3 regions of the Candidatus Pelagibacter sp. PS_17 genome follow, and region 2 is predicted to be linked to each of the others. Evidence: riboswitches for the same ligand, from Rfam matches in the RefSeq annotation. Region 2 holds a riboswitch; each other region holds the start of a gene.
What was found. Region 2 has a riboswitch for S-adenosylmethionine ahead of AC5SML_RS04100 (homocysteine S-methyltransferase family protein). Riboswitches for the same ligand answer to the same signal wherever they lie in the genome.
Positions count from the first base shown of each region.

Region 1: it holds a riboswitch for S-adenosylmethionine, as region 2 does, so the genes downstream of both, AC5SML_RS01785 (homocysteine S-methyltransferase family protein) here and AC5SML_RS04100 (homocysteine S-methyltransferase family protein) in region 2, are expected to answer to the same signal.
Region 3: it holds a riboswitch for S-adenosylmethionine, as region 2 does, so the genes downstream of both, AC5SML_RS03380 (O-acetylhomoserine aminocarboxypropyltransferase/cysteine synthase family protein) here and AC5SML_RS04100 (homocysteine S-methyltransferase family protein) in region 2, are expected to answer to the same signal.

Region 1 is NZ_CM182073.1:331,822-342,190, forward strand. Features, by position in the region: gene AC5SML_RS01745 (aminotransferase class V-fold PLP-dependent enzyme) at 1-315, shown strand, start outside; gene sufU (Fe-S cluster assembly sulfur transfer protein SufU) at 315-785, shown strand; gene AC5SML_RS01755 (iron-sulfur cluster assembly protein) at 789-1,085, shown strand; gene AC5SML_RS01760 (HesB/IscA family protein) at 1,085-1,417, shown strand; gene AC5SML_RS01765 (hypothetical protein) at 1,476-1,646, shown strand; gene glnA (type I glutamate--ammonia ligase) at 1,653-3,059, opposite strand; gene AC5SML_RS01775 (YbaK/EbsC family protein) at 3,206-3,685, shown strand; gene AC5SML_RS01780 (DMT family transporter) at 3,682-4,569, shown strand; gene AC5SML_RS01785 (homocysteine S-methyltransferase family protein) at 4,562-5,470, opposite strand; SAM riboswitch class V at 5,480-5,543, opposite strand; gene AC5SML_RS01790 (2OG-Fe(II) oxygenase family protein) at 5,632-6,222, opposite strand; gene AC5SML_RS01795 (sulfite exporter TauE/SafE family protein) at 6,252-6,998, opposite strand; gene AC5SML_RS01800 (molybdenum cofactor synthesis domain-containing protein) at 7,017-7,517, shown strand; gene AC5SML_RS01805 (DUF1244 domain-containing protein) at 7,518-7,763, opposite strand; gene adh (aldehyde dehydrogenase) at 8,061-9,611, shown strand; gene AC5SML_RS01815 (DUF779 domain-containing protein) at 9,657-10,004, shown strand; gene msrQ (protein-methionine-sulfoxide reductase heme-binding subunit MsrQ) at 10,001-10,369, opposite strand, start outside.
Region 2 is NZ_CM182073.1:761,753-772,121, reverse strand. Features, by position in the region: gene AC5SML_RS04135 (substrate-binding domain-containing protein) at 1-56, shown strand, start outside; gene pstC (phosphate ABC transporter permease subunit PstC) at 174-1,574, shown strand; gene pstA (phosphate ABC transporter permease PstA) at 1,567-2,826, shown strand; gene pstB (phosphate ABC transporter ATP-binding protein PstB) at 2,826-3,593, shown strand; gene phoU (phosphate signaling complex protein PhoU) at 3,596-4,294, shown strand; gene phoB (phosphate regulon transcriptional regulator PhoB) at 4,294-4,974, shown strand; gene AC5SML_RS04105 (DUF1737 domain-containing protein) at 5,060-5,266, shown strand; SAM riboswitch class V at 5,562-5,626, shown strand; gene AC5SML_RS04100 (homocysteine S-methyltransferase family protein) at 5,693-6,754, shown strand; SAM riboswitch class V at 6,758-6,822, shown strand; gene AC5SML_RS04095 (OsmC family protein) at 6,827-7,378, shown strand; gene AC5SML_RS04090 (NAD(P)/FAD-dependent oxidoreductase) at 7,496-8,839, shown strand; gene AC5SML_RS04085 (hypothetical protein) at 8,865-9,050, shown strand; gene AC5SML_RS04080 (aminotransferase class IV) at 9,143-10,048, shown strand.
Region 3 is NZ_CM182073.1:639,534-649,902, reverse strand. Features, by position in the region: gene plsX (phosphate acyltransferase PlsX) at 1-616, shown strand, start outside; gene AC5SML_RS03405 (integration host factor subunit alpha) at 616-918, shown strand; gene AC5SML_RS03400 (MerR family transcriptional regulator) at 908-1,285, shown strand; gene AC5SML_RS03395 (50S ribosomal protein L33) at 1,287-1,478, shown strand; gene AC5SML_RS03390 (chorismate mutase) at 1,481-1,771, opposite strand; gene AC5SML_RS03385 (COX15/CtaA family protein) at 1,814-2,824, shown strand; gene AC5SML_RS03380 (O-acetylhomoserine aminocarboxypropyltransferase/cysteine synthase family protein) at 2,817-4,145, opposite strand; SAM riboswitch class V at 4,150-4,218, opposite strand; gene rplM (50S ribosomal protein L13) at 4,358-4,819, shown strand; gene rpsI (30S ribosomal protein S9) at 4,821-5,270, shown strand; gene argC (N-acetyl-gamma-glutamyl-phosphate reductase) at 5,305-6,327, shown strand; gene AC5SML_RS03360 (hypothetical protein) at 6,324-6,548, shown strand; gene AC5SML_RS03355 (homoserine dehydrogenase) at 6,549-7,841, shown strand; gene AC5SML_RS03350 (AEC family transporter) at 7,841-8,743, shown strand; gene AC5SML_RS03345 (DMT family transporter) at 8,761-9,609, shown strand; gene AC5SML_RS03340 (methylated-DNA--[protein]-cysteine S-methyltransferase) at 10,207-10,369, opposite strand, start outside.

The DNA.
Region 1 (10,369 bases), 430 kb from region 2:
CATGAGCAAGAATTAATCCAGTATGGTCAAGAAATTTTAAGAAAAAATAATTCAGTTAAATTAATTGGTAACCCAAAACATAGGTCAGCAGTTTTGTCTTTTACTATAGAAGGTGTTCATCCACATGACATAGCTACAATATTGGATGAAGATGGTGTTGCTATTAGAGCAGGTCATCATTGTTGTCAAATCCTACATGACAAATTAGGAATACCTGCAAGTGCACGTGCTTCATTAGGTGTTTACAATACAAAAGATGATTTAGATCAACTTAATAATTCTATCAATAACTGTAAGAAAATTTTTAATCTCTAATGAATATAAAAGAACTTTATCAAGAAATAATTTTAGAGCATGGTAAAAATCCACGCAACTTAAGAAAAACTGAAAATTTTAATAAAGATGCAATGGGTAAGAATCCATTATGTGGTGATAATGTACATATATTTTTAAAACTTGATGAAAATAAAAAAGTAGAAGATATTTCATTTGAAGGTAGTGGCTGTGCAATTTCAATGGCCTCAGCATCAATTATGACTGATTTAATTAAAGGCAAAGAAGAAGTAGAAGTTAAAGAAATTGTAAATGACTTCTTAGGTATGATTAAGGAGAATCCTGAATTAAAATCAAAAAACCTAGAAGAAGATGAAAAAACTAAATTAATGTGCTTGTCTGGAGTAAAACAATATCCAATGAGAGTAAAATGTGCGACTTTATCATGGCATACTTTAATTTCTGCAATTGACAATACTCAAGAAGAAATTAATACTGAAAAATTAGATTAAATTATGGATTTAAGAGAACAAGTAATAGCTGAAATTAGAAAAATTTATGACCCAGAGATACCGGTCAATATTTATGAATTAGGTTTAATTTATGATGTTAAAGTAAACGAGTCTAAAGCTAAAATTATAATGACCTTGACTACACCAAATTGTCCTGTTGCAGAAAGTTTACCTCAGGAAGTTAAGGATAGTGCAATTCAAGTAGAAGGCATTGAAGAGGTTGATCTAGATTTAGTTTTTGAACCACCTTGGGAAAAATCAATGATGTCTGAAGCTGCTAAATTGGAGTTAAATCTATAATGAACCCTATCATTAAATTAAGTGATAATGCTGCAAGTCGTATTAAAGAAATTATGTCTGGAGTTGAGTCGAATTCAATTGGTGTTAGAGTTGCAGTTAAATCTGGTGGTTGTGCTGGCATGTCTTATGTAATGGAATATGCAAAAGAAATAAATCCTTCAGATGAAATAATTGAAGATAAGGGTGTTAAGGTTTTTGTTGATGCTGCAGCTGTTATGTACTTATTAGGCACTGAAATGGACTATAAAAAAGAAGAATTTTCATCATCATTCGTATTCAATAACCCCAATGAATCTGAACGTTGTGGTTGTGGCGAGTCATTTAAAGTATAACATTACCTAAACGCATATCAGTATTGCAAATATCACATATCTATGGTATTAAATAGTTATGAATAAATTTGAATTTAAAAATCTTGTTAAATCTCTAGAAAAGTCACTGAAAGAAAGAACTTTTTTCAAGACTCTTAGAAAAGAAGTAAACACTGGTGCTAATGGCACTCAGGATTACGTTGTTAAAAAAGGAATTAACAAAGATACAATCGCAACAACTAGACAGTAATTAGTTTTAGCTGCTGTAATACATCTCAAACTCTACAGGATGAGGTGCGTGTTCAAATCTATGTATCTCTTCAAATTTTAATGCAATGTAAGCATCAATTTGATCATCAGTAAATACACCACCTTCAGTTAAAAATTCTCTATCTTTATCTAAACTTTCCATTGCTTCTCTTAATGATCCACAAACAGTTGGAATGTTTTTAACTTCTTCGGGAGGTAATTCATAAAGATCTTTATCAAAAGATTCGCCTGGATGTATTTTATTTTTAATTCCGTCTAAACCAGCCATAAGCATAGCAGCAAAAGTTAAATATGGATTTCCTGAAGCATCAGGAAATCTTATTTCACATCTTGCACCATTTTTACTTAATGAAATTGGTATACGACATGAAGCAGATCTATTTCTTGCAGAGTAAGCAAGCAGAACAGGGGCTTCAAAACCTGGAATTAATCTTTTATAACTATTTGTTGTAGCATTTGAAAAAGCATTAATTGCTTTTGCATGTTTTAAAATTCCACCAATATAGTGAAGTGCTGTTTCAGATAACCCTGCATAAGCATCACCAGAAAAAACTGGTTTGTCGTCTTTCCAAATTGATTGATGAATGTGCATACCTGAACCGTTATCTCCTGCAATCGGCTTTGGCATAAAAGTTGCTGTTTTTCCAAATGAATGTGTAACCATTTGAACTACATATTTATATAATTGAACATTATCAGCTTGATCAACAAGTGTTCCAAAGTACATACCAAGTTCATGTTGACTTGGTGCTACTTCATGGTGATGTTTTTCAACTTTAATACCTACCTCTTTTAAACTTTTTAAGTATTCACCTCTCATATCTTGTTCACTATCAACTGGAGGGACTGGAAAGTAACCACCTTTTACTGGAGGTCTATGACCCATATTTCCATTTGCATACTCTGTTCCAGAATTATAAGGACCTTCTTTACTATCTATTTTAAAACCAGTGTTGTTTGGATCATTATTAATTCTAACATCATCAAAAACAAAAAATTCAGGTTCAGGACCAAAAAAAGCTTTATCACCAATGCCAGATTTTTTTAAATATGCTTCTGCCTTTTTAGCTGTTCCTCTTGGGTCTCTCTCATAAGGAGATCTTTTAACAGCATCTAAAATATCACAAAAAAGGATTAGAGTATTATGAGATGTAAAAGGGTCCATAATCATTCTAGAAGTATCAGGTATTAAAATCATGTCAGACTCGTTAATTGCCTTCCAACCAGCAATAGATGAACCATCAAAAAATACACCTTCATTTAACATTTCTTCATCAACGATAGTGTGATCCATTGTTAAATGTTGAAGTTTTCCTCGAGGGTCAGTAAATCTTAAATCAACAAATTCAACTTCTTTTTCCTTCATGAATTTTAGAACATTGGCAGCAGTCATAGTTTCTCCTTTTTTAAATTTTGTGGTCAATTAATAACAAATGTTTCTTTAATAATATTGCTTGAATAATAAATATCACCTATGCGTTTTTTACATATGAATTACAACATTATTTGTTAAATTATCAATCAATTATTAGTTGAAATATGAGCTTATTAGATAAAGAACCTGTTAAAAGAGCTGAAAAATTTCTTAAAAACTTTGACCAATCCTTAGAGGTAATAGTTTTAGAAAATTCAGCAAGAACAGCACAGGATGCAGCAACAGCTTTAGCTTGTGATGTAGGTGCAATTGTCAAAAGCTTATTATTTAAAGCGGAAAATACTTTTATATTATGCTTAGTAGCAGGCGATAAGAGGTGTTCATTAAATAAACTAAAAAAAGTTAAAGATAAAAAAGATATTTCAATGGCATCACCAGAAGAAGTTAAGACACAAACGGGCTATACAATAGGGGGTGTCTCACCTGTTGGGCATTTAGAGAGAATTGAAATTATAATAGACAATTCTTTAGAAAGGTTTAATGAATTGTTTGCTGCAGCAGGACATCCAAACTGTGTATTTAAAACAAACTATAACGATATTCAAAAGATTACGAATGGAAAAGTTGAAGATATAATTGAATGAGACAACCTAGATTAATTGATTATACATTATTAGTAGTTTTAGCTTTAATATGGGCATCAGCTTTTTTTAATATCAAAATTGCAACAGAATCTTTTGGACCAATTACAATTGCATTCTTGAGAGTTTTTTTTGGATCAATTCCAGTATTATTATTATGCTTTTATAAAAAAATTAAGATTGAAGCATTTTCCAAAGATTGGTATTGGTTTGCTATAATAGGATTTGTCAATTTGGTATTACCTTTTTTCTTAATAGCTTACGGTGTAAAATCTGTACAAAGTAATTTGGCAGCAATCTTAATGTCAACAACACCCTTGAGTTCAACAATATTGGGTCACTTTTATACAAAAAATGAAAAGTTCAATTTAGTTAAAACTTTTGGAATACTAATTGGTTTTTCAGGTATTATTTATTTGTTTTCAGATAATTTATTAATAAATGATAGTAATTTTATTTCTGCGTTATTAATATTGCTTGGGTCAACTTGTTATGTTATTGGAGGAGTTTTAACTCTTAAAATTAGTAAGAAAAAAAATGAAAATGTAACAGGCTCTATATTAATTTGGGCTATCCTAATTTTAATACCATTTGTTTATTTTATTGAAAAACCATGGAATTCAATTCCAAGCATTGAATCTACAATATCAGTAGTTTATTTAGGAATGGTTTCAACAGGTGTTGCTTGGTTGCTAAGATTTAAAATTCTAAAAGATAATGGTCTTATATTTCAATCACAAGTCTCTTACTTAATTCCAATATTCGGTACTATATTGAGTTATATTTTTTTAAAAGAAATAATAACACCTAAAATTTTATTATCTTTATTAGCAGTTGTTGTTGGAATTTACTTTGTTAAAAAAGCAGATCAAAAAAAAACTACTTAAACTGAACCATTTCTTTAATATGAGATGGTCTTGTTTCGCAACATCCACCTAAAATAGTAGCACCAGCATTTTTAAATTTTTTAACAAAATTTGCCATCAATTCGGGTGTTAAATCTTTTCTTTGACCCAAAAATTCATTTGGGTTACCAGTTTTACTGACATTATAACTATTAGTATAACCATCTTTAGGATTAGTTGTCACAAAAGCATTAAGCTTAAATCCAAACGGAACACCTAAATTTTTTACTTCTTCTAAATTTTCATAAAAGTTTTCAGGTGAAACACAGGATAAAATTAATCCTAGTAAATTATTATGTTTAATATTGTTAATAATATCTGATATTTTTTCACCACTTGGAAGATTTATTCCTTCAGAAATGTGAGCACCTATTAAGTATGGCTTATTAAATTCTTCAATTGCTTCAATTGCTAATTTAAACTCTTTTACACTAGACAAAACATCTAAGTAAAAAAAATCAATATAAGGATCTAATAATTTTGCTTGATCATAAAAATTTTGCTTAATTTCATCATCTGGTCTTGTATCTTCTTCGTATGTTAAATATTGAGGTGGAAGACCGCCTGCAATTAACACGTTAGGATGTTGTTCTTTAGCTTTCTGAGCTATTTCACCAGCTTTTTTGTTTAAGTATTCAAACTTATCTTCAATTTTATTATCACGTAATCTTATTCGTCTAGTAGTAAAGGTTGCTGTAACAATAACTTCAGCACCCGCTTTAATAAAGTCTAAATGTGTGTCTAGTAAGAGTTGATGGTATTCTTCTTTTAAAACAGCATTTGCACTCCACAATGTGCCGTTTGGCTTCATACCACGAGCTAACAATTCTTGTCCCATACCACCATCTAAAATTCGTGTTGTTTTAAAAAAATTAATATCCATTTTTATTCCTTACTTTTTTAGTGCTTTAGCTCTATGCAAGGTGCACAATACAGTTCAACTACCTTTACCAATTATATAATGATTTCCTTTTTAGCAGTTAGCACCTGCAATATGGATCAAATCGGTAAAATATTTATATATCTATTAGACTGATTAGTAAATCACTTCTTGAATAATATTTTAGCATTAAATGAGAAGGATCTTCTCTCACCATCAACGTTAAATGGATAAGCTGTGTGCATTAAATAATTTGGAAAAATCAATAGGTCTCCTAATTTAGGGTTTAAATTATAGATACTTTTACTTAAAAAGTTTTTTTGACCATTAATAAAATCAATAGTTCCATTAGTTTTAATCTTTTTATTCTTAACTAATTTATTTTGATTCATATCTTTTGGGATTTTAAGATATCCAACACCTGACAGTTGTCCTTCATGATAATGAATTGGATTATATTCATTTTTTAATTGCCTAACCACCCATAGATTTATTATCTTAATTTCTTTAATTTTTTTAACGCCTGACTTATCAAGGTAAACTTTAATATTTTTTAGTAATTCTTTAGACAAACTCTTATTAATTAAAGTTTTGGGTATCTTAATTTCATTCCTAATTTGACTTGCAAGTTTAGAGCTATAATCATTTTTTTTAGATAATTGAGACTTATCAATGTGATTATTTAATATAGTAATAATTTTTTTGGATAACTTTGTTTTTCCTATAGTGGGTCCAAATGCTCTAAATATTTTCATAATCTTTCTATAATAATTTAATACTTCTGTTATGCAAACAACTTCAGTCCCATTCGAATAGCGACAAATATGACAAGTCCTGATGTCACTAGAGCTAATATTCTTGCAGGAAAAATTTTAAGATTTAAATAGTTTCCAAGCTGGCCGCCTATTAAAACAAAAAAAAATAATGGCCAATAATCATAAATTCCATTTATTGTTGATGCCTTTGTAAATTGGCCAGCAAGTCCTGATAAAGAATTAATCAGTATGAATAATGATGCTGCTGTTGCAATGTTTTTTGCTTTATCTACTCTAATTAATAACAATATAGGGCTTAAGAAAATTCCACCACCAATTCCAACTACACCAGACACAAATCCAATAGATGCACCAATTAATATTGATAATATTTTTGGTATCTTTTTATAAACTTCAATTTTTTGATCAAAAGATTGAAATTTCATGAGAAGTAGAACTCCTGCTAGTGCTAAGACTAAAAAAAGTAAAATTTCAAAAATTTCTTTATCTACTGATAAAGATCCTCCTATGAATGCAAGTGGCACAGATGATATCAAATATGGGGTAAGGATCTTAAAATTGATATTTCCAGCTTTAATATAATTTATACAATTTCCTGATACGACAATAATATTACAAAAGAGAGCAATTACAGGAAAGATCAAGTAAGGAATATCCCAAATTAATAGAAGGGCTAGATAGGTAGAGCCACCACCAAAGCCAACACTTGAATATAAAGTTGCTGTTAGAAGAAATAAAAATGATAATATAATCATGAAAATTATTTTAAATTTATGATTGTAAATATAGCACTTTTAACTGTTACGGACACCAGAACTTTTGAGAACGATAAGTCTGGTGCGATCTTAGTAAAAAAAATAGAGGAGGCTAAACATAAATTAATAGATAGAAAAATTTGTAAAGATAACAAAGATGACATTATTAAAATCCTTAAAGATTGGATTAATCAATCTGAAATAGATGTTGTAATTACAACAGGGGGCACTGGGCTTACAGGTCGAGATATTACACCAGAGGCAGTAAACGAGATAGCTGACAAACATATACCAGGTTTTGGAGAGGTGTTTAGAACAATAAGTTTAAAAACAGTTGGTACATCGACCATTCAATCTAGGGCTTGTGCAGTACTAGCTAATGGCAAATATGTATTTGCTTTGCCAGGTTCTTCAGGGGGAGTAACGGATGCCTGGGATGGAATTTTAAAACATCAGTTAGATATAAATCATAAACCTTGTAATTTTGTAGAACTATTTCCAAGACTTAAGGAAAAATAATTATTTTTGATATTTTTCTTTCCACTCAGAATAAGGCATACCATAAACATGCTCACGTGCATCTAAGTCTGAAATTTCAATACCTTTTTTCTCTGCTTCTTCTCGATACCATTTTGATAAACAGTTTCTGCAAAAGCCAGCAAGGTTCATAATATCTATATTTTGAACATCTTTTCGTTTATCTAGATGTTTGAGCAATCTTTCAAATGTAGCAGACTGTAATTCTTGTTTTTTATCTTCTCTCATAATTAAAATATTAGACACATTTCAATTAAGCACAAGATGTAGGCTGTATTCAATCTTAAGTAGAAAAATTAATGTTTAAAATATAGATATTATCATCTTTTTTTGTTTAAATATTTTATGGCTATTAAAAAAAAGATGGCTGGTAAAAAAAAGAAAACAGCCAAAAAGTCAAAACCTAAAGTTAAAAAAAAATCTAAAATTATTAAAAAAGTTAAAAAGAGTGTGACTAAAAAGAAGTTACACAAACCAATCAAAAAAAATAAGCTTAAGAATAATAATAAAAGAGAGAGGATAAAAATGAGCACAGAAACAGTAAAAGGTGGACGATCTCCGTTACTAGATACGTCTCACTTAAATGTCAAATTTCCATTTAAAGAAAAATATGGAAATTTTATAGGAGGAAAATTCGTTGAACCAAAATCAGGTAAATATTTTGACAACGTAAGTCCAATCAATAATGAAGTTATATGTTCCGTTCCAAGGTCAGATGCAAAAGATGTTGAGGCTGCATTAGATGCTGCACATGCTGCTTTTCCTACTTGGGGAGTTACATCAATAACTGAAAGATCTAACATGCTACTTAAAATAGCTGATGTTATTGAAAAAAATCTAGAACTATTAGCTACTGCTGAATGTTTAGATAATGGAAAACCAATTAGAGAGTGTATGGCAGCTGACTTACCATTAGTTGTTGATCATTGGAGATATTTTGCTGGAGTAATCAGGGCAGAAGAAGGTTCGGTTTCAGAGATAAGTAATAGTGAATATTCTTATCATATACCTGAACCACTTGGTGTAGTTGGACAGATTATACCATGGAACTTTCCATTATTAATGGCAACATGGAAACTTGCACCAGCACTTGCTGCAGGTAACTGTGTAGTTTTAAAACCAGCTGAACAAACACCTGCATCAATCTTACTATTAATGGAACTTATTGGAGACTTATTGCCTCCAGGAGTTGTTAATGTTGTAAGTGGTTTTGGTCTTGAAGCAGGTAAACCATTAGCTTCTTCTAAAAGAATTAGAAAGATTGCTTTTACAGGTGAGACTACAACTGGACGTTTGATCATGCAATATGCATCACAAAACTTAATTCCAATAACTTTAGAATTAGGTGGAAAATCTCCAAATGTTTTCTTTGAAGATGTTATGGATCAAGATGATGATTTCTTTGATAAATGTCTTGAAGGTTTTGCAATGTTTACTCTTAATCAGGGTGAAGTTTGTACTTGTCCTAGTAGAGTGTTAATCCAAGAATCTATCTATGATAAGTTCATGGAAAGAGCAGTTGCTAGAACGAAAGCAGTCAAGCAGGACAATCCTCTAAAAATGGAAACTATGATTGGTGCTCAAGTATCATTAGAACAAATGGAAAAAATAAAATCTTACTTAGATTTAGGTAAGAAAGAAGGTGCCAAAGTTCTATGTGGTGGTGAAGTTGCTAACTTAAACAGTGGTTTGGAAAAAGGAAATTATATCCAACCTACTATTTTTGAAGGCAATAACTCTATGAGAGTTTTCCAAGAAGAAATTTTTGGACCAGTTGTATCTGTTACTAAATTTAAAGATGAAGCTCATGCATTAGAAATAGCTAATGATACTCTTTATGGTTTAGGAGCAGGTGTTTGGACTAGAAATGGGAATATTGCTTATAGAATGGGAAGAGGAATCCAGGCTGGTAGAGTTTGGACTAACTGTTACCATGCTTATCCAGCTCATGCTGCTTTTGGAGGATACAAACAATCTGGAATCGGTAGAGAAACACATAAAATGATGCTTAATCATTATAGACAGGTGAAAAACTTACACGTGTCTTACAGTGAGAAAAAATTAGGCTTCTTTTAACAGATATATTATAATGGCCTGTATTAAACTACAGGCCATATAACTATGAAAGTTTCAGCAACCCCTTCAGCTTTAGAACTAATTGAAGATCTAAAGAAAGATCATGGTAAAGAATTACTCTTTCATCAATCTGGTGGATGTTGTGATGGAAGTGCTCCAATGTGTTACCCTGTTAAAGAATTTTTAGTAAGTGATGACGATGTTTTAGTTGGAAAAATTGGTGGTATTCCTTTTTACATAAGTGAAACTCAACATGAAGCATGGAAAAATACAGATTTAATTATTGATTGCATTCAAGGTATGGGTGGAATGTTTTCTTTAGACAATGGAACTGGCAGAAGATTTTTAACAAGATCTGAGATTTGCGTTCCTGAAAAAAAATCAATTAATTAATTAAATTTCATTTTAACTCTTAGTGTAAGTAAAATTACTATAATAATAAGATAGATTAAGGGTTCAACTGTAACTACTTTAACTAACCATAAGTAGTGAATAATTCCTAATAAAGAAATTATATAAACAAGCTTGTGTAGTTTTTTCCATTTATCTCTCAACAACCTTATCATTCGTTTAGATGAAGTAAGAGCAAGTGGCACTAATAAAAGCCAAGCTAAAAATCCAGCAAATATAAATTTTTTTTTTATAATATCATCTCCAATACTAGACCAATCAAAACGATAATCTATGCCAACATATGTCATCATGTGTGCTGATGCATAAAAAAAAACAAACAACCCAAACATTCTCCTATAGCTAAT
Region 2 (10,369 bases):
AATATGATGCTGTAAGAACTGCAGCGGTCGAATTAAACACTATTAGCATCAAGTAATTTAAATTCCTCAAACACAATCAAGGCCAGAATAAACTTCTGGCCTTTTTTATTAGTACAATTTGTAGTTTAAAATTGTAACAAATCTGTAACATTAAAACTGTAATACATAAGCTCATGAATATTATAATTTTATTATTAGTTACAATATTTAGCTATCTATCATTTTTATATGGTCGCTCTAGAATTAGAAAAATTACATCAACACAATCTATAAAGATTAACGCTCTACCAAATTATTATGGTTATTATCTAGCTTTATGGTGCGCGTTACCAGCATTAATTATATTATTATTTTGGTCTATATTTGAACCAGCGATTATTAAATATTTGATCTCACAAACTTTAATTCAAAACGATTTAAATTATTCCAGTGACCAACTTAATTTACTTTATCAAAAAATTAGATCACTTTATGAGGGTAATTTTTCAGGAACCTTAACTGAAGAAATTAAAATAGGTGTTAAGAATTATGAAAATTTACAAACAATTGCTCAAAATTCTAAAATTGTTTTATTATTATCAACTTTTATTGCTGCTATCTCATATGGGATTTTTAGAATTTCAAAAAATAATAAAGCAAGACATGATGTTGAAAAAATTTTAACAGGGTTACTTTTTGTATGTTCTCTAGTTGCTATATTAACAACAATGGGAATTATTTTCTCTCTTTTATTTGAAAGTTTAAAATTTTTTTCAGCAATTAATATTTTTGATTTTTTGTTTGGAATGAATTGGAGTCCTCAAAGAGCTTTCGTTAGTGATGCCTCAGCAATTACAGCTTTAGAATATGAAAATTTAAAAGGTGCTTTTGGTTCTGTTCCTTTATTTGCTGGTACAGCATTTATAGCTCTGATTGCAATGCTTGTAGCTGTTCCTATTGGATTATTTTCTGGAATTTATATGGCAGAGTACGCAAGTTCTAAAGTTAGAAAATATTCTAAACCAATTATTGAAATCCTGGCTGGAATTCCAACAGTTGTATATGGCTTTTTTGCAGCGCTTACTGTTGGCCCCTTTTTTAGAGAATTAGGTGAAAAGTTAAACTTAGAGGTATCTTCTGAAAGTGCTCTTGCTGCAGGATTGGTAATGGGGGTTATGATTATTCCTTATGTGTCTTCATTATCTGATGACGTGATTAATGCAGTCCCTCAATCTTTAAGAGATGGATCTTATGCAATTGGAGCAACTAAATCAGAAACTATTAAAAATGTTGTAATTCCTGCTGCATTACCAGGGATTGTGGGCTCGGTTTTATTAGCTGTATCAAGAGCCATTGGTGAAACAATGATTGTGGTAATGGCTGCTGGTTTAGCCGCAAATCTAACCATTAATCCACTTGAGTCTACCACTACCATCACCACTCAAATTGTAATGTTATTAATTGGCGATCAGGAGTTCGATAGTCCAAAAACACAATCTGCTTTTGCATTGGGCTTAACACTTTTCTTTGCAACATTAATTTTAAACTACATAGCCTTAAGATTTGTTAAAAAATATAGAGAAAAATATGAATAAAGAGCAACGATTAAAAAAACGACATAATGCTGAAAAAAGATTTAAGCTCTATGGATTAACTTCTATTTTACTGGCAATTTTTTTTGTAATCTTTTTATTAAATGCTATCTTTTCAAAAGGCAGTGGCGCATTTTTAAAAACAACTATCGATGTTGAGGTAAATTTTGATGCTGACACTTTAGAATTAAGTGAATCGCCTCCACTCGAAGATTTAGAAAATACAGATTACTATGAACTAGCAATTGATAGTATTCTTAAAGTAAAAAAAGTTAATGGTTTAACTGAAGAAAAGTTATTAATTAATTTATTTAGTCCTGATTATGAATATGAAATAAGAAACTTTTTACTTGATAATCCAAAAGCTTTAAATCAAACCACTGTATTAAAACTAACTGCATCAGATGATTTTGATCAATTGCATAAAGGTAATTACCCTAGAGAACTTCCAGAAGAGCGAAGACGGATTAATAATTTTCAATTAAATCTTTATGACGAATTAGTTAATGAAGGAAAAGTTAATAAAATATTTAACTCATATTTGTTTACTAAAGGAGATTCAAGAAACCCTGAACTTGCAGGAATTGGTGGAGCCTTAGTGGGTTCATTTTTTACCATTGTAATTACTTTATTATTATCTTTTCCAATCGCTATTGCAGCTTCAGTTTATTTAGAGGAATTTGCTCCTAAAAATAAAATTACTGATTTTATAGAAATTAATATAAATAATTTAGCAGCAGTACCTTCCATTGTATTTGGATTATTAGGTTTGGGTATTTTGCTTGGGACCTTTCATCTACCAAGATCAACTCCATTAGTTGCAGGAATTACTTTAGCCTTAATGACTTTACCAAGAATTATTATTCCATGTAGAGCTTCCTTAAAAGCAGTACCTCCTTCAATTAGAGAAGGAGCGCTTGCAATTGGCGCATCTAAAGTTCAATCAGTTACGCATCATGTTCTGCCTTTAGCAATTCCAGGCACTTTGTCAGGAACTATTATTGGTTTGGCCCAAGCGCTTGGGGAAACAGCGCCCTTAATATTGATTGGTATGGTTGCTTTTGTGGTCGATATTCCATCTATTCCAACGGATCCATCAGCTTCGTTGCCAGTACAGGTTTATTTATGGTCTGAACAAGCAGAAAGAGGGTTTGTAGAAAAAACATCAGCAACTATTATGGTTCTTTTAAGTTTTTTAATTACATTAAATTTTATAGCAGTTTACTTACGACAAAAATTTGAAAGGAAGTGGTAATGAAAAATAATAAAATAAAAATTAAAAGCAGTAATTTAAATGTGCATTATGGAGAAAAACAAGCACTCTTTGATGTAGATTTGGATATCTATGACAAAGAAGTTACAGCTTTAATCGGTCCTTCTGGATGTGGAAAATCAACCTTCATAAGATGCATAAACAGAATGAATGATGTTATTGATATTTGTAAAGTTGAAGGATCAATTACAATAGATGATGAAGAGATCATTGACAAAAATCTGGATGTTGTAGGACTTCGAGAGAAAATTGGTATGGTTTTTCAAAAACCCAATCCTTTTCCAAAAAGTATTTATGATAATATTTCTTATGGACCAACCATTCATGGTTTAGCAGAAAATAAAACAGATATGGATGAAATTGTTGAGAATAGTTTAAAAAAAGCAGCTTTATGGAACGAAGTTAAAGACAGGTTAAATGAAGCAGGCACAGGTTTATCTGGAGGTCAGCAGCAAAGATTATGTATTGCAAGAGCCATATCAGTAAATCCTCAAGTTATTTTAATGGATGAACCGTGTTCGGCACTAGACCCTATTGCCACTGCTAAAATTGAAGAATTAATTGATGAACTTAAAAAAAGTTATACAATAGTCATTGTTACTCATTCAATGTCCCAAGCTGTAAGAGTTTCTCAAAGAACTGGCTTTTTCCATTTAGGAAAAATAATTGAAGTGGATACAACAGAGAAAATATTTAAAAACCCTGGAAATAAAATGACCCAGGATTATATTACAGGGAGGTTTGGTTAATTATGTCAGATATTACACATATTGTTAAATCCTACGAGGATGAATTACAAAGTTTAAATGATAACTTAATTAAAATGGGTAGCTTAGTTGAAGCTCAGTTGACAGACTCAATGGAGGCCATCATCAAAGTTGATAAAGAAGCTGCTGAAAACATTATTAAAAATGATGAAAAAATTAATGAGTTAAGAGCAACTATTGAAGAGCAGATTGTAACAGTACTCGTTAAAAGAGCCCCGATGGCAATTGATTTAAGATTAACTATTTCAACTTTAAAAATTTCAAGTGATCTTGAACGTATTGGTGATTTAGCAAAAAGTGTTGCTAAAAAGATCAAACCTTTACCACGCGATCTTCCAGAAGAGTTAATTGCCAGTTTAAAAAGATTAGGGGAGTTAGTTCAAAGACAATTGAAAGATGTTTTGGATGCTTATCTTAACCAGTCAAAAGAAGCTGCTGTTAAAATTTGGAAATCAGATGAGAGAGTAGATGATTTAACACATATCGCAATGAATGAAGTTGCAAATTTCTTAAGCAAAGATAAAAAAAATTTAGATCTAGCAACACACTTATTGTTTGTGACTAAAAATATTGAAAGAGCAGGAGATCATATTACTAATATCGCTGAAGCTTTATTTTATCTAATCGAGGGAGAGCATATTGAAGGAGCAAGACCTAAAGGTAAAGATTTTGATCCAAACTAATGAGCGTTAGCATTCATATTGTAGAAGACGAACAACCTATTATCACTTTAGTTAAATATAACCTTGAAAAAGAAGGTTATAAAGTTTCATCATCAGACAATGGCAATGAGGGTATTGAAGATATTAAAAGATTATTTCCTGATCTTGTTTTATTAGACTGGATGTTACCTGATTTTTCTGGCGTAGAAATTTGTAAAATTTTAAAAAAAGAAAAAAAATTTAAAGAAATTCCAATCATAATGCTTACTGCTAAGGGTGAGGATGAAGATAAGATTAAAGGGTTAAACTCTGGTGCAGATGATTACATCACCAAACCCTTTAGTTTCCCAGAATTACTTGCAAGAATAAAAGCGCTACTTCGAAGATCTAAGCCCTCATTAGTTTCTGATATTGTTGAATTCGAAGACCTTAAGGTGGATAGATTAACACGACGTGTTTTTAGAAAAAACAAAGAAATTCATTTGGGACCCAAGGAATATGATTTAATCAATTTTTTTATTAAAAACCCTAAACGTGTTTACTCAAGAGATCAAATTCTAGAGAATGTTTGGTCTGATAATATCAATGTTGAAACAAGAACAGTTGATGTTCATATAAGAAGACTTAGACAAAGTATTAATATTGATGGATTTAAAGAATTAATTAGAACCGTAAGATCAGCTGGCTATTCATTAAATTAGTAATGACTGTAGAAGCATAAAGACTTAAAATAATAATAATAAACTGAACGTAGACACATGATTTAGGACTTGTTAAGGTCTGATTATGAAAGGTTATAGATTTATTACAAGTGACGACACTTCAGAATTTTGCCATCGTGTAACGGAGGCCATATCCAATGGATGGAAATTGTATGGTGAACCCAAAATGACTTTTGATAAAAAAAGAGGAGTCATGCGTTGTGCTCAAGCAGTTATAAAAAATTCACCTCAGAAAAAGTATTCAAAAAAGATGAAGCTATCATTGATATAAATGGCAGATCAGATAATACCCTTTGTTTATATGCTAGGGATACTCTTATTAGTACTCCCAGCTTTTCTACAATCTAATTCTAAATTAAAGCAATTCTTAACTAATCTTAGTATTTGGATTGTCATTATTCTCATAATTTTAACTATTATTTATTTTTTCAATTGACAGTTTGAGAGAAAGTTGATTATATTTAGTTGCGCTGATTTAAGTTAAATTGCAGAGCGCGTTACAAATCCTGCTAAAGCGACGCTTCAACCACCGCTTTAGACAGGTGGTTTTTTTTTATCTTTCATAAAATTAAGCCGGGCAGTTGAACCATATTGTGCGCCCTGCATTTGCTTAAGCACTAAAAAGGAGAAAAGAGGCCTATGAATATAACCTCTTATTATTTTGTGACCTTTTTTCTCCAAAACAAGAGGAAAAAAAATGAGCACAAATAAATTAAAAGAAAGATTAGATAAAGGACCGGTTATATGCGCAGAAGGTTTTTTATTTGAGATAGAAAGACGTGGCTACATGTCATCAGGGGAATTTGTCCCAATGGTGTCATTAGATCATCCTGAAGTTTTAGAGAACTTACATAGAGAATTTCAACACGCAGGATCTGATGTAGTTGAGGCCTTTACTTATAATGGACACAGAGAAAAAATGCGTGTTATTGGTAAGGAAGAACTTCTCGAACCACTAAATCGTTCAGCATTAAAAATTGCTAAAAAAGTAGCACTAGATACTCCTAAAGGATCAAAACCAAATTTGATGGCAGGTAATATTTCAAATTCAAATATCTGGAAACATAATGATCCACAATCTCAAAAAGAAGTTGAAGGAATGTTTACAGAGATGATTGGTTGGGCCGTTGAAGAAGGTGCTGATATGTTAATTGGTGAAACTTTTTATTATGCTGAAGAAGCTTTTAAAGCTTTAGAAGTTATGAAAAAAACAGGTTTACCAACTGTATTAACCATATCCCCAATGGGTGAAAATAAAATGAGAGATGGAAAATCAGTTGTTGATACTTGTAAAGAGCTAGAGCAATTAGGGGCCGATGTTGTAGGTTTAAATTGTTTTAGAGGACCTGCTACTATGTTTCCTTTTTTAAAAGAAATTAGAAAAGCAGTTAAATGCCATGTTGGAGCTTTACCTATTCCTTATAGAACCAGTGAAGATTACCCAACATTTTTTAACCTACCGGACAGAAGTAATTGTGCATGTCCATCGCCTCATGGAAGAACGTTTCCAACAGCATTGGACCCACACTTTTGTAATAGATATGAAATAGGTAAATTTGCAAAAGATGCTTATGAGCTAGGTATTAATTACCTTGGAGTATGCTGTGGAGCAAACCCAATGTTGATTAGGGAAGTTGCTGAGTCAATTGGTTTAACTGTTCCAGCAAGTAAATATCGAGAGAACATGGAAAATCATTTTATGTATGGAAAAAATAAAAGAATTCCAAAACATATGACTGAATATGGAGACAAAGCGTAAATAAATTAAGAAGGGCATTTAACTAAATTGTGCGCCTGACATATGTCGAAGCACTAAAACAGGAGAAAAAAAATGAGTAACAATCTAAAAGAAACAATAAGCAATCTACAGAAGGATTTTACAGCCAACCCCAAAAATGCTTTGGTCCAATATGAAAGCAACTCAATTCTTAAAGAAGGACTTCAATCTGTAGTCACTCTTAGAGAGCATAAATTAGTTGTTGATGAACCCAAAAGTTTTGGTGGTAAAGACGAAGGTCCGAGCCCAGTAGAGTTAATATTAGCAGCGTTAGCAACGTGTCAGGAGATAACCTATAAAGCATTTGCTACAGCAGCGGGTATTAATATTGAGAGTGTTAGTGTTAAATTAAAAGGTGAATTAGATCTTCAGGGTTTTTTAGCTTTAAATAAAAACACTAGACCTGGCTTTCAATCCATCTCTGGTACTGTTGATATTAAATCTTCATCACCTAAAGCAGAAATAGATAAATTGATTGATACGGTAAATACACATTGCCCGGTATTAGATATTTTATCAAAAGGAGTTCCTATTAAATTGTTTCAAAAGGTTTCTTCAAGTTCTAATAATAAAGAGCACATAGAGCAAAGAGCAAGTGCTGCTTAACTAATCTAATTTAAGCCCTATGAAAATAGGGCTTAAGTCTTTTAAGTTCATTTCAAATCCTAAAAAATTAGAAGTTTGACTAGAATTAAGTATTAATTGCGTGCTAGGGTCTTGTTAATGAAAAATATTTATCATTCTGATATTTATCAATTTAACACCCCAGTTAGTAGTTATTGGGAAGATCATTCAAGCGAAAATTTAAATCTAGATAAACTTAATAAAGATGTCAGCTCAGAAATTGTTGTAATAGGTGGAGGGTACACTGGTTTATCCTGTGCAATTAATTTAATAGAAAATCATAATTTAGAGGTCATTTTAGTTGAAGCTGGAAAAATAGGTTGGGGGGCTTCATCTCGTAATGCAGGTTTCTGTTCTCTACCGCCAAGTAAGATGTCTTTTAAAAAGATGCAATCTATTTACGGCAATGATGAAACTAAAAAGTTCTTTAAAAACTCTGTTGAAGGCTCAAATTATACAAAAGATATTATACAAGAATATAATATTGATTGTGATGTAACGGGGGATAGTAATTACGTTGTAGCCCATCATCCAAATAAGTTTAAAGATATTCAAGAACAAGCCAAAGCTTACAGAGAAGAGTTTGGCATTGAAACTGAGATTTATTCAAAAGAAGACTTTGATAAAATTGGCCATGGTGGCACAGAGCAATTTGGAGCTTTTTCTTATAAACCTGGTTTTGCAATCAATCCTCTTAAATTTGTTAATGGCATTGCAAAATATGCTTTATCTAAACAATTAAAAATCTTCGAGCACACTAAAGTGGATAAAATTGATAAAGAGAATGGTGCTTATATTTTAAGGACGAAAGAAGGATCTATTCGATCAAAAAAAATAGTTGTTGCAACAAACGGGTTCTATCAAGAAGGCTTAATCCCAGAGATGAATTCAAGAATTTTACCAGTAATTTCAAATATTATTGTCACCCGAGCCTTAACGAAGCAAGAAATTGACCAACATAATTTTAAAACATTTTCTCCAATAGCTAATACTAAAAATCTTTTATATTATTATCGAAAGTTACCTGACAACCGAATTTTATTTGGCACTAGAGGGGATTTAAGTGGCAGTGATCAATCTAATTTAAATATGTCTAAGAAAATGGAAAAATTTTTAAAAGATATTTTTCCTAAATGGAAAGATATTAATATTGATTATAATTGGCGGGGATTAATTGCTTTATCTCAAAAATTAACTCCCTCCATTGGTAAAATTGATAATGAAGAGATTTATTATGGATTTGGTTATAATGGGGTTGGAGTGAGTGCTGCTCCTTGGACTGGAAAACAATTGTCTAAGTTAGTATTATCAAACAGTAAAGAGTTAGATATTTCAAAAATTTATAAAGGATTACCTAAGAAATTTATCTTCCCCCAGTTAAGAACATTTTATTTTAGATTAGCGGTGTGGTTTTATGCAATTAAAGACAGATTTAATATTTAAGAAAATATATGATAAAAATTAATTTATGAATGTATTTATAATTTTATCAGTATTGGTAATTGTTGTTGGGGTTATTTTACTAGTTGCATCACCTGCTGCGTTATTTACTTTGAATTGGAAAGAAAAGTCAGGAAAAGACAAATTTCTAATGTTCTTATTTTATGGTATTTTGGTTTATATAATAAATATCATTTTTTGGATTATTAAATAACAATATTAACCATTCTCAAGATCTCTTTATCCTTATTTAGTGTTAGCTAATTCCATCACCTAGACACCTGATTTAAGTTTTGGTAGGGTTTGTTGGTGAGTGATATTTTTCCAAAAGGATCGGCATGGATGAACGGTGAATTCATTCAACTTTCTGAAGCTAAAATTCCTATTTTAGATTGGGGTTTTCTAAGATCTGATGCCACATATGATGTTGTCCATGTTTGGAAGGATAGATTTTTTCAATTAGATAAACATATTGATCGTTTTTTTAAATCAACAGAAAAACTGAGAATGCCATGCAGACTTAGTCGTGAAGAAATACAAAGAATATTAGCAGGCTGTGTTAAAAAAGCTGATCTTGAAGATTCTTATGTTGAAATGATACAAACAAGAGGAATGTCTCCAAATTTTGTTAGAGATCCTCGAAAAGCGACACCACGTTTTATGGCTTTTGCAGTACCCTTTGGTTGGATACTTAAACCAGAAGATTTTGAAAAAGGATTAGATGTATATTTAACCGATATAACAAGAATTCCTCCAAGTTCAGTTGATCCTACTATTAAAAATTATCATTGGATGGATTTAGTCACCGGTATGCTTGATGCTTATGAGAGAGGACATCATACTGCTTTATTAGTTGATGAGGATAATAATATCTCTGAAGGCCCAGGCTTTAATATTTTCTCAGTTGATGAAAATGGAATTAATACCCCAGACCATGGAGTATTAGAAGGTATCACAAGACAAACTGTTATTGATTTAGCAAAAGAACTAAATATCAAAGTTAATAAAAAATCTATAACGATTGAAATGTTAAAATCCTCTAAAGAATTATTTGCAACCTCAACTGCAGGAGGGGTAATGCCAATAACAAAAGTAAGTGGGGAAAATATTAAACAAGGAACGGTAGGGGATATTACAAGAAAAATTCACAAACTCTATTGGGATAAGCATTCAGATCCTATGTGGAGTACATCTATAAATGACATATTATAAAAAATGAACATTAAACAAGCAGTTATCTTCGTCTTCATTCCATCAACTGGACACCTGATATAAGGTTTGGTAGGTTTAAATTATGTCTGGACTTGAAATACTATTAGCCATTGAACTTACTTATTTAGCTTACACAATAATTATGGATTTATGATCAAATATATTCTGCCAGCTATAATCATCTTCTTAATCGTATTATTCTGGGAAAAGATTACTGAAATAGTGTTTAAAAAATTTAATATTAGATTGAATTATATTATTGTCAGTGCTGTGTTAATAACTATCGCTATAATAGTTTTATTAATCAATCTTTAAATTCTA
Region 3 (10,369 bases), 120 kb from region 2:
TGCTTTATGGCCAAATAAAAAGAATATGAGTGTAGTGTTAGATTTAGGAGCTAATATCGAATGTAGTCCAAAAAATTTAATTGATTTTTCTATAATGGGATCTTCGTTATTTAAATCGTTATATCCTGATGATACCGCTAAAGTTGCTTTATTAAATATAGGGTCTGAAGAAATTAAAGGTAATGAGATTATCAAAGAAACTTACCAACAATTAAATCAAAGAAATAACACTGACTTTGAGTTTAAGGGTTATATAGAAGGTAATCAGTTAATGAATGGCGATGTAAATGTTATCGTTGCAGATGGGTTTACTGGGAATATTGCTTTGAAGACAGCCGAAGGTACTGCAAATTTTATTACAAGTGAATTAAAGAAAGCCATGACAGGTAATATTTTTGGTAAAATTTCATCTTTACTAAATATTTCAAATTTAAAAAAATTTAAAGAAAGATTAGATCCCAGACTTTATAATGGTGCAATTTTCATAGGTTTAGATTCTCCAGTTATCAAAAGTCATGGTGGAACAGATTATATAGGTTTTTCAAACTCATTAAGTGTTTGCACTAGAATTGTCACTGGAAATTTAATAGAAAAGATAAGAAACAACATAAGTTAATGCAAAGAACCAACTTAACAAAAAAAGATCTTATAAATTCAATTTATATGCAAATTGGTTTTTCAAAAAATGTATCTGAAAATTTAATTGATGATTTTCTAATTACAATAGTAGACAATTTAAAAATAGAAAAAAAATTAAAGCTCTCTAAATTTGGTACTTTTTCTATAAGGGCAAAAAAAAGTAGAATTGGACGAAATCCTAAAACAAAAGAACAAACAACCATATCTAATAGAGATGTTGTTTTATTTAAAGCTTCTAAGGAATTTAAAGATTTGGTAAATTCTAAGAATGATTCATAAAAATAGTGATGCTTATAAGTCAATAGGTGAGGTTGCTAAAATTCTTGGTCTTGTAAATAAAAAAAAAGGAACCTTGAATACTCATACTATTCGATTTTGGGAGAAGGAATTTAAGCAAATTAAGCCAAAAATTTTAAATGGTAATAGAAGATATTATAATAATGATACTATTGAGGTTTTAAAAAAAGTTAAATATCTACTCAAAGATCAAGGAATGACAATTATTGGTGTTAAAAAAGTTCTTAATTCTGATAAATCATTAAAACTTGACGAATTACCAAATAATTCTATAAATGCTGATTATAATTTAAAAAATAAACTTAAAAAGATTTCCGATTTAATAAAAAAAATAAAAAGTTTAAAATAAAATGGCAAAAAAAACGCACGTTAAAGTTAGATTAGTACCAGAGGCTAAACCTGATAGTCCTTTTTTTTATTATGTTAAAAAACCTGCGGGTGGTGAAAAAGCTAAAGTTAAATTGTCTGCAAAGAAATATAACCCTTCTACAAGAAAACATGAAATGTTTGTGGAAAAAAAATTACCTCCACACAGTAAATAGTACTATTTTTTTCTAAAATTTCTTTTTTCGTAATCAATAAAAGACCAAATCATATTTTTCCAAATTCTATTAGTGATTTTTGGGTCAATATTAGTTTGTATTGATTTTTTTTTAATTTTTTTAAGTATAAAATTGATCCTTTTTTGATCAATTATTTCTTTTTTATGGATTTTTACTTTTAGCACTTCATTGACTAATGAAGATCTTTTTTTGATTAATTTAAGTAAATCATTATCAAGTTTATCAAGCTTAATTCTAATCTGATTTAGTTTTTTTTTATTTGTAGGCGACATTTATTCAATTGGTTATTAAGATAATTATTATAAGTATAATTTATGTTTGTAAATAGCGACAACTATATAAAATATTTAAAATTGTGGTTAATAACTTTATTTTCATTAATTGTTCTTATGGTAGCTGTCGGTGGTCTTACTAGACTAACAGACTCTGGTTTATCAATCACAGCTTGGGAGCTTTTTACTGGAATACTCCCACCTATGAATATTAATGAGTGGAATTTTTATTTCACAGAATACAAAAAAATTCCTGAATATAAAAATATTAACTACGGCATGTCCTTAGATGAATTTAAAGTAATTTTTTATTGGGAGTATGCTCATAGATTGTTAGCAAGATTTGTAGGTTTGTTTACTTTAGTGCCTTTGCTTTTCTTTACTCTCTATTTTAAAAAAACTCTGCATTATTCTAATAAATATTATTGGATTTTTTTTCTTGTGTGTCTTCAAGGATTCATCGGTTGGTATATGGTATCTAGTGGATTAATTGAAAATAATGACGTTAGTCACTTTAGACTTAGCATTCATTTATCTTTGGCCTTATTTATTTTATGTTTAATTTTTTGGTATATTTTAGATATTCATAAAATTAAGAAATTTGAAAATAAAATTCCAAATTTATTTTTATTATTCATACTTAAATTGATAGTTTTACAGATTGTTTTGGGTGCTTTTTTATCAGGTTTAGATGGTGGTCTTATCTATAATTCATGGCCTGATATGAATGGTAGTTTTTTTCCAAATGATGTTAGTTATGGTGATTTAATTACTACTCAATTATTTAACAACCCATCAATTATTCAATTTTTGCATAGATCAACTGCATATTTGCTTTTATTTTTTATAATCATTTTAAATTTTATCTATTTTAAAAAACAATATGATTTTAAATATGTATTATTTTTTGATGTTGCTATCTTGTTTCAAATTTTTTTAGGAATTATAACTTTGATTTCTGGTGTAGAGATTACATACGCTTCACTACACCAGCTAGGTTCAATATTAGTTTTGAGTTCTTATTTTTTGATATTATATAAAAACTCTAACTAACTGCTTTCAAATTCCCTTTAGAAGATTTATTTAAAGCTTGGTCTAAATCCTCAATAATGTCATCTATATGCTCAATACCAATACATAATCTTACGTATCCAGGAGTTACACCTGAGGCTAACAATTCTTTTTCTGTTAACTGACTATGAGTTGTTGTTGCAGGATGAATTGCTAAACTTCTTGCATCTCCAATATTTGCAACATGATAAAACATTTTTAAAGACTCGATAAATCTCTTACCTGCTTCAATACCACCTTTGAGCTCAATACCAACTAAACCACCATTTCCTTCATTAAGGTATTTTTTAGCACGATCAGCAATTTTACCTTCATGTTCTGTTGGATAGATTACTCTTGTTACTTCTTTATTTTTCTTTAAATAGTCAACAACTTTTGATGCATTTGAGCAGTGTTGTTTCATTCTAAGAGCAACAGTTTCAAGCCCTTGAATAATTCCAAATGCATTGTCAGGTGATAGGGCAGAACCAAGATCTCTTAGTAATGTAACCCGCGCTCTTACTGCAAAAGAAACATTAGCCCCAGTTAATTCTGGAACCACTTTTCCCCATATAGCTCCACCGTAACTTGCGTCAGGTTCGTTAAATAAAGGTTGTCTTTTGGGATCAGCTGTCCAATCAAAATTACCTCCATCAACTAAAGCTCCACCTACAACTGTACCGTGACCACCTATATATTTTGTTAATGAATAAACTACTACAGCAGCACCATGTTCTAAAGGTTTGCAAATTACAGGGGCAGCTGTGTTGTCCATTATTAATGGTATATTGTATTTTTTACCAATATCAGAAACTTCTTTAATTGGAAAAACTCTCAAATAAGGATTTGGTAAAGTCTCACCATAAAAAGCTCTAGTTTTATCATCAACAGCTTTTTCAAAGTTTTTTGGGTCAGAAGGGTCTGCATATCTAACTTCAATACCAAGTTTACTTAATGTATGCGTGAATAACGAAATAGTACCTCCATATAAATCCGTAGAGCTGACTATATTATCTCCAGCTTGTGCAACGTTTAAAATTGCAAAAGTTGATGCGGTTTGTCCAGATGCTACTGTTAAACAGGCTAATCCTCCTTCTAATGAAGCAACTCTTTTTTCAAGAGCATCATTTGTTGGATTCATTATTCTTGTATAAATATTTCCAAATTCCTTAAGAGCAAACAAATTCGCAGCATGTTCAGTACTATCAAATTGATACGATGTTGTTCTATAAATTGGAACTGCTACTGCTTTGGTTGTTGGATCACTTCTATAATCACCACCATGTATAGCTATAGTCTCAGGGTTTTGTCTTTTTGTACTCATCTTAATACTCCTTTTTTAGTACTTTTGCTTTATGCAAGGCGTACAATACAGTTCAAATGCGCCTACCGATAATGTGGGTAAAAAATCCTTTTTAGCAATAACTAGCCTGCAATAGGAACAAATCGGCTATATAAAAATATCATTTAAGCAAGATATTGCAAGGGAAATATAAAATTGACATTATATCTAATAATAGTATTAATCCTCGCACAATGACAAAATTTCTAAAAAGTGGTGATTTAAACAGTAACTGGTTTGAGATAGATGCTAAAAATGCTGTAGTTGGCAGATTGGCTTCTATTATTGCTATGATTGTTAGAGGAAAAAATAAAACAACTTTTACACCTCACATGGATGATGGTGATTTTGTTGTTGTTAAAAATGTTGAACAAGCAAAGTTCACAGGAAAAAAATTTAAAGATAAAAAATATTATAGACATACTGGTCACCCAGGTGGAATTAAAGAAATTACTCCTGAAAAGTTATTAGAAAAAAATAAACCTGGTGAAACATTAAAATTAGCTATTAAAAGAATGTTACCTGGGGGAGTTCTAGGAAGAAAACAGTTAACTAAAGTAAAAATTTATGCTGGTGAAGAACACCCTCATGCAGCACAAAACCCAAAACTTTTAGACCTAGGTAAATTAAACAGTAAAAATTTAATAAGAAATTAATATGGAAACAGCAGCTACACCAAATAAAATTTCTACAAAAAAACCTAAAATTAAATTAGATTTTAAAGATAGTAAATACGCAACTGGTAGAAGAAAAAAATCTATTGCAAAAATTTGGGTGAAAAAAGGTACAGGCAAAATTTACGTTAATGGCAGAACTATGGATGAGTATTTCACAAGTGGAAGTCACAAAATGCAAATCACAAGACCATTTGAGATTATAAACCAAGCAACTGATTACGATGTAAGATGTAGCGTAGCAGGTGGTGGTCACACAGGTCAAGCTGGTGCAATGGTTCATGGTATTGCTAAAGCATTAATCTTATTTGATTCAGAGAATAGAGCAGTACTTAAGACAGAAAAACTTAATACAAGAGACTCTAGATCAGTTGAAAGAAAAAAACCTGGTCGTAGAAAAGCAAGAAGAAGCTTCCAATTCTCGAAAAGATAATTCTTTTTTAACTCTAAACTGCTATAATAAAAAAATGCCTAAGCTTAATGTTTTAGTTGCTGGATCTACAGGTTATATTGGTGTTCAATTAATTAAATTATTAGTTAAACACAGCAATGTTAACATTAAATATCTTTGTGGTAATACGTCTGTTGGAAAAAATATCTCTAGTTATGAAAAATCATTAAGTTCAAAAAAATTACCTAAAATTATTAGATACAATAAAGAACTTTTAAAAAACATAGACCTTGTTTTTACAGCTCTACCTAATGGTGAAGCACAAGATATTTCAAATGATTTATTAAAACACAATATATTAATTGATTTAGCTGCAGACTTTAGACTTAATAAAGCATCAAATTATCTAAAATGGTACAAACAAAAACACAGATCTGTCAAAAATATTAAAAAATCAATTTATTCATTACCAGAAATCAATGGTGACAAATTAAAGAAATTTAATATTATTGGATGTCCAGGTTGCTACCCAACATCAATACTTTTACCACTTATTCCATTAGTTAAGAAAAATTTAATAAAAACAGATAATGTTATTATAGATTCAAAATCTGGTTACTCTGGTGCTGGAAGAGGTGTGCATAAAAAATATAAGGAAAAAAATCTTTATGAATCCTTAAGCGCTTATGGTGTGGGTTTCCATAGACATAACTCTGAAATTCAACAAGAAATCGAAAACTATACTAAAAAGAAATTTTCTTTTACATTCACACCCCATTTAACACCAATGTTTAGAGGGATACTTAGTACTATTTACTTAGACCTTAACAAAGGTGTAGGTATTAAAAATTTAGAAAACACTTTAAAGAGTCAATATTCAAAAAACAGATTCGTTAAAATTTTAAAAACAAATTCATTGTTAAGTACAAATGATGTAATTAACACAAATAATTGCTCTATAGTAATTTGTAAAACTAAGTATAAAAATAGAGTTATTATTTTATCTGTTATTGATAATTTGATTAAAGGTGGGGCAGGTCAAGCAATACAAAATATGAATATCAAATATGGTTTTAATGAAACAAAAGGATTAATTTGAAATACTTATTTTTATCCCTAATTGTATTTTTAACTTCGTGCTCATTAAACAAAGAATCTACTTATTGGAATGAAGATCCTATTAAAAAGTCTAATGATGACAAAAAACTTTCTCAGATATTAAAAAAAACTGGTGATTACAAATCTATGACTTTTGATGAATTTAACCTCTTTCTTAAAGATTATTCAAAAAATGCAGAATATCCAGATATTAACCAATAGATGAAAAATATAATCAACATTGCTGTAGTTGGTCTAGGACAAGTTGGTATTTATTTGTTAAATGAACTTAATACTAAAAAAAAAGATATTGAACTTAAGACAGGTAAAAAGATTAACGTTGTAGCTGTTTCGGCAAGAAGCATTTCTAAAAAAAGAAGATTTAAAGTTAATAAAAAAATTTTTTTTAAAAACCCATTAGAAATTTTTGATAAGACCAAAGTAGATATTTTATTTGAAGCTATAGGTATGTCAGATGGGATTTCAAAAAAAGTTGTGGAAACTGCTTTAAAAAATAAAATACATGTAATCACTCCTAATAAAGCACTTATCTCTAAACATGGTGATTATTTGGGAAAATTAGCAGAGGAAAATAATGTTAATTTAGAATTTGAAGCATCTGTTGCTGGTGGTATTCCAATATTAAGAACCATTAAAGAGGGTCTTGCAACTAACAAAATTTCTAAAGTTTATGGAATTTTAAATGGTACTTCTAACTATATTCTTTCAGAAATGGAAAATTCTAATGATAGTTTTTTAAATGTATTAAAAAAAGCTCAAAAATTGGGATACGCTGAACCAGGTAACCCTAAATTAGATTTAAATGGTTTTGATGCATTTGCTAAAGTAAGAATTTTGTCTGCTCTAGCTTTTAATACTAAAATTTCAAAACATAAATGCTTAATGGAAGGTATTGAAAAAATTGAATTAAAAGACATAGAAATTTCCAATCAATTAAATTTACGAATCAAACTCCTTGGCATTTCAGAACTAATTAATGGCCAACTTTTTGAAACTGTACACCCATGCTTAGTTAGTAAAAGTTCTTATATTGGTAACGTTGGTGGTGTTATGAATGCTGTTATTCTCGAAGGAAAACCTGTGGGTGAAAGTATATTGCAAGGGGAGGGAGCTGGCCCTGGACCTACTTCTTCATCTTTATTATCAGATTTACTTTCAATTTTAAGAGGTAATATTAAGAAGCCATTTGGCATTCCTGGCAATAAGCGTAAATTAATTAAGTGTTACAACGTTGATAATTATGTGAATTCACTATATTTGAGATTTGAAGTTAAAGACAAACCAGGTGTTTTATCAACAATCACAAACCGACTAGCTAAGTATAAAATTTCAGTAAAAAGATTAATCCAAACTCCTGACAAAAAAAATAATAAAGCTACTATTGTTATTATTACCCATAAAACTAATGAACTTAATTCCAAGAACTGTCTTTCTGTTTTTAATAAAGACAAAAATATTCTTAGATACCCAACATTGATTAGAATTTATAATTAATGGAAATATATCTAAAACTGTTTGAGGTTTTATTTCCTGTCTTTTTTGTAGTTGGTATTGGTTATTATCTTGGCAAAAATAATCCAAAATTAGACACTTCTTTTATTACTACCTTTGCAGCAAATATTGGTACTCCAGCAATGATAATATATTCTTTAACATCAACTGGAATGTCTTTTGACATTTTTAAAAATTATTTTTGGTACTATTTGATAGCAATTTTTATTTTTACAATAGTAGGTATAGTTTTTTTATTTTTTTTAAATACTAAAGATATTATTCGTGAGTTACCCCCTTTTGTTATGCCTAATACTGGTAATATGGGTTTACCAATATGTTTATTCGCTTACGGCACTCAAGGTTTGGGTATCGCTGCTGCAATTTCAGCCTTAATAGTGCTATGCCATTTTACTCTTGGAGTATTTCTTGCTGATAGAAAATTTGATTTAAGTGTAATTCTTAAAAACCCACCTTTTTATGCAATTATAATTTCAGTAATCTTTCTATACTTTAGAATAGAACTTCCTCTCTTCGTTGAAAATACAACTTTTCTGCTAATGTATGCTACGATTTTTTTAATATTAATGTCTTTAGGAATTGCTCTTACTCGTTTTAAGATTTTTTCATTCAAAAAAGCATTTATATCATCAATAGGAAGGGTAATACTTGGCCCAATAATTGGTTTTTCAATAATAAAATATTTTAACCTTTCAGGTTTTGCTGCTGGTGTTCTATTAATTCAATGCTCAATGCCCAGCGCTGTTTTAAATTATCTTGTGGCATCAATTTATTCGCCAAAAAAGATTGTAGATAGTGTTGCTAGTACCATTGTTGTTTCAACAGTCATGTCTTTTTTTACTATTCCTGTAGTCGTATTCTTTGCTTTAAAATACTTTAATTAAACTGTATCAATTGGCTTATGAAAGCCATCATATTTAACCTTTTAGCCTGGGTAATGCTTCCAATCATGGATGGTTTTGCAAAATATTTAAGTGCCGATATGCCCGTTTTACAGATCACGTGGGCTAGATATTTTTTTACGGTCGCATTCACTCTTCCAATAATGTTCTTGTTTTATAATAAGCAGCTTGTATGGACTGATAAACCTAAGTTACAAATAATAAGAGGGTTAATACTACTTTCTGCTAATATTTGTTTTTTCTACGCAATTTCTGTTATCTCTTTAGCTAAAGCTCTGACACTTGCTTTTGTAGCACCTTTAATTGTTACTGCATTTTCTCCTATATTTTTGGGTGAGAAGGTGGGTATAAGAAGGTGGACTGCTGTTATTATAGGATTTATAGGCTCTCTAGTGGTTATAAGACCAGGTTTTGTGGAGATTAACTTGGCCAGTCTAGCTGCATTAGGAACAGGTGTAATGTATGGGTTCTATTTAATAATTACACGTAAATTGAGCACTTCAGATAACCCTTTATTAACTTTATTACTAACCGGATTAGTTGGGTTAATCGCTGTTTCAGGGTTAATGCCATTCGTTTGGGTTAATCCAACTCCTTCTCAATGGTCTATGATGGCCTCAATAGGCGTATTTGCCTGCATTGGGCACTTATTTCTTATATTATCACTTAAATACGCTGATGCCTCTAAATTGGCTCCATTTAGCTATTTTGAAATCATTACTAATATAATTATTGGGTATTACTTCTTTAGTGACTTTCCTGATAATTGGACATTCTTAGGCTTATCCATTATTATTATGAGTGGAGTTTATATCTCAAGAAGAGAATCTTATATTAAATCCTATTAACTAGGTATTACTTGTTTACTAATATCTAATATTATACATTAATACTATATTATATACTACTGTAATTATTGGTTTAATTATAATATTATAAATTTCTAAAAATTACAGATAAAATATAATAATATTTAAAAATAGTTAAATTATAGTTACTAAAATAGCTTAAAAATAAAATAAAAGTAGCATAAATCTATTTTTCTAACGTTGAAAAAGCTAGAATTGGGTAATTTTAATTTTTAGTAAATTAAATATAGTTTTTAAGCTAGCTAAAATGGTTATTTACTATTGATATTAAATACTTATTTCAATTGATAGGGTATTTTTGTTAAAATTAGAGTTTTTATAGAGTATAATAGGGTGTTAAAAAAGCTAGTAAAATGGTCTTTTTTACTCTCTCTATAATCGTTGTTATTGTTGACAAGTAGAGCAATGCAGTATGAGAATATACTGTTTAAACGCTCATAGGATGGTCTATTTTAGCTAAAAGTCCATTTGCAGTACAACTGAAGGATGCATTAGAGTAATTAGACAAAAATATGGCTAAATAGCTAAAAAGTATTTAATACCAATGGTTTTTAATGTTTTTTTAGGTTAAAAGTACTATTTTATGAAGACTTTTTCTGATCTCAATAAACGACGTTTTTGTTGAATTCCACCCTTTCCAGAGTATCCTCCGAGACTTCCATCTGATCTGATCACTCGATGACAGGGTATTTTAGGTGGATAGGGGTTTTTACCTACTGCATTAGCAACAGCTCTGAAT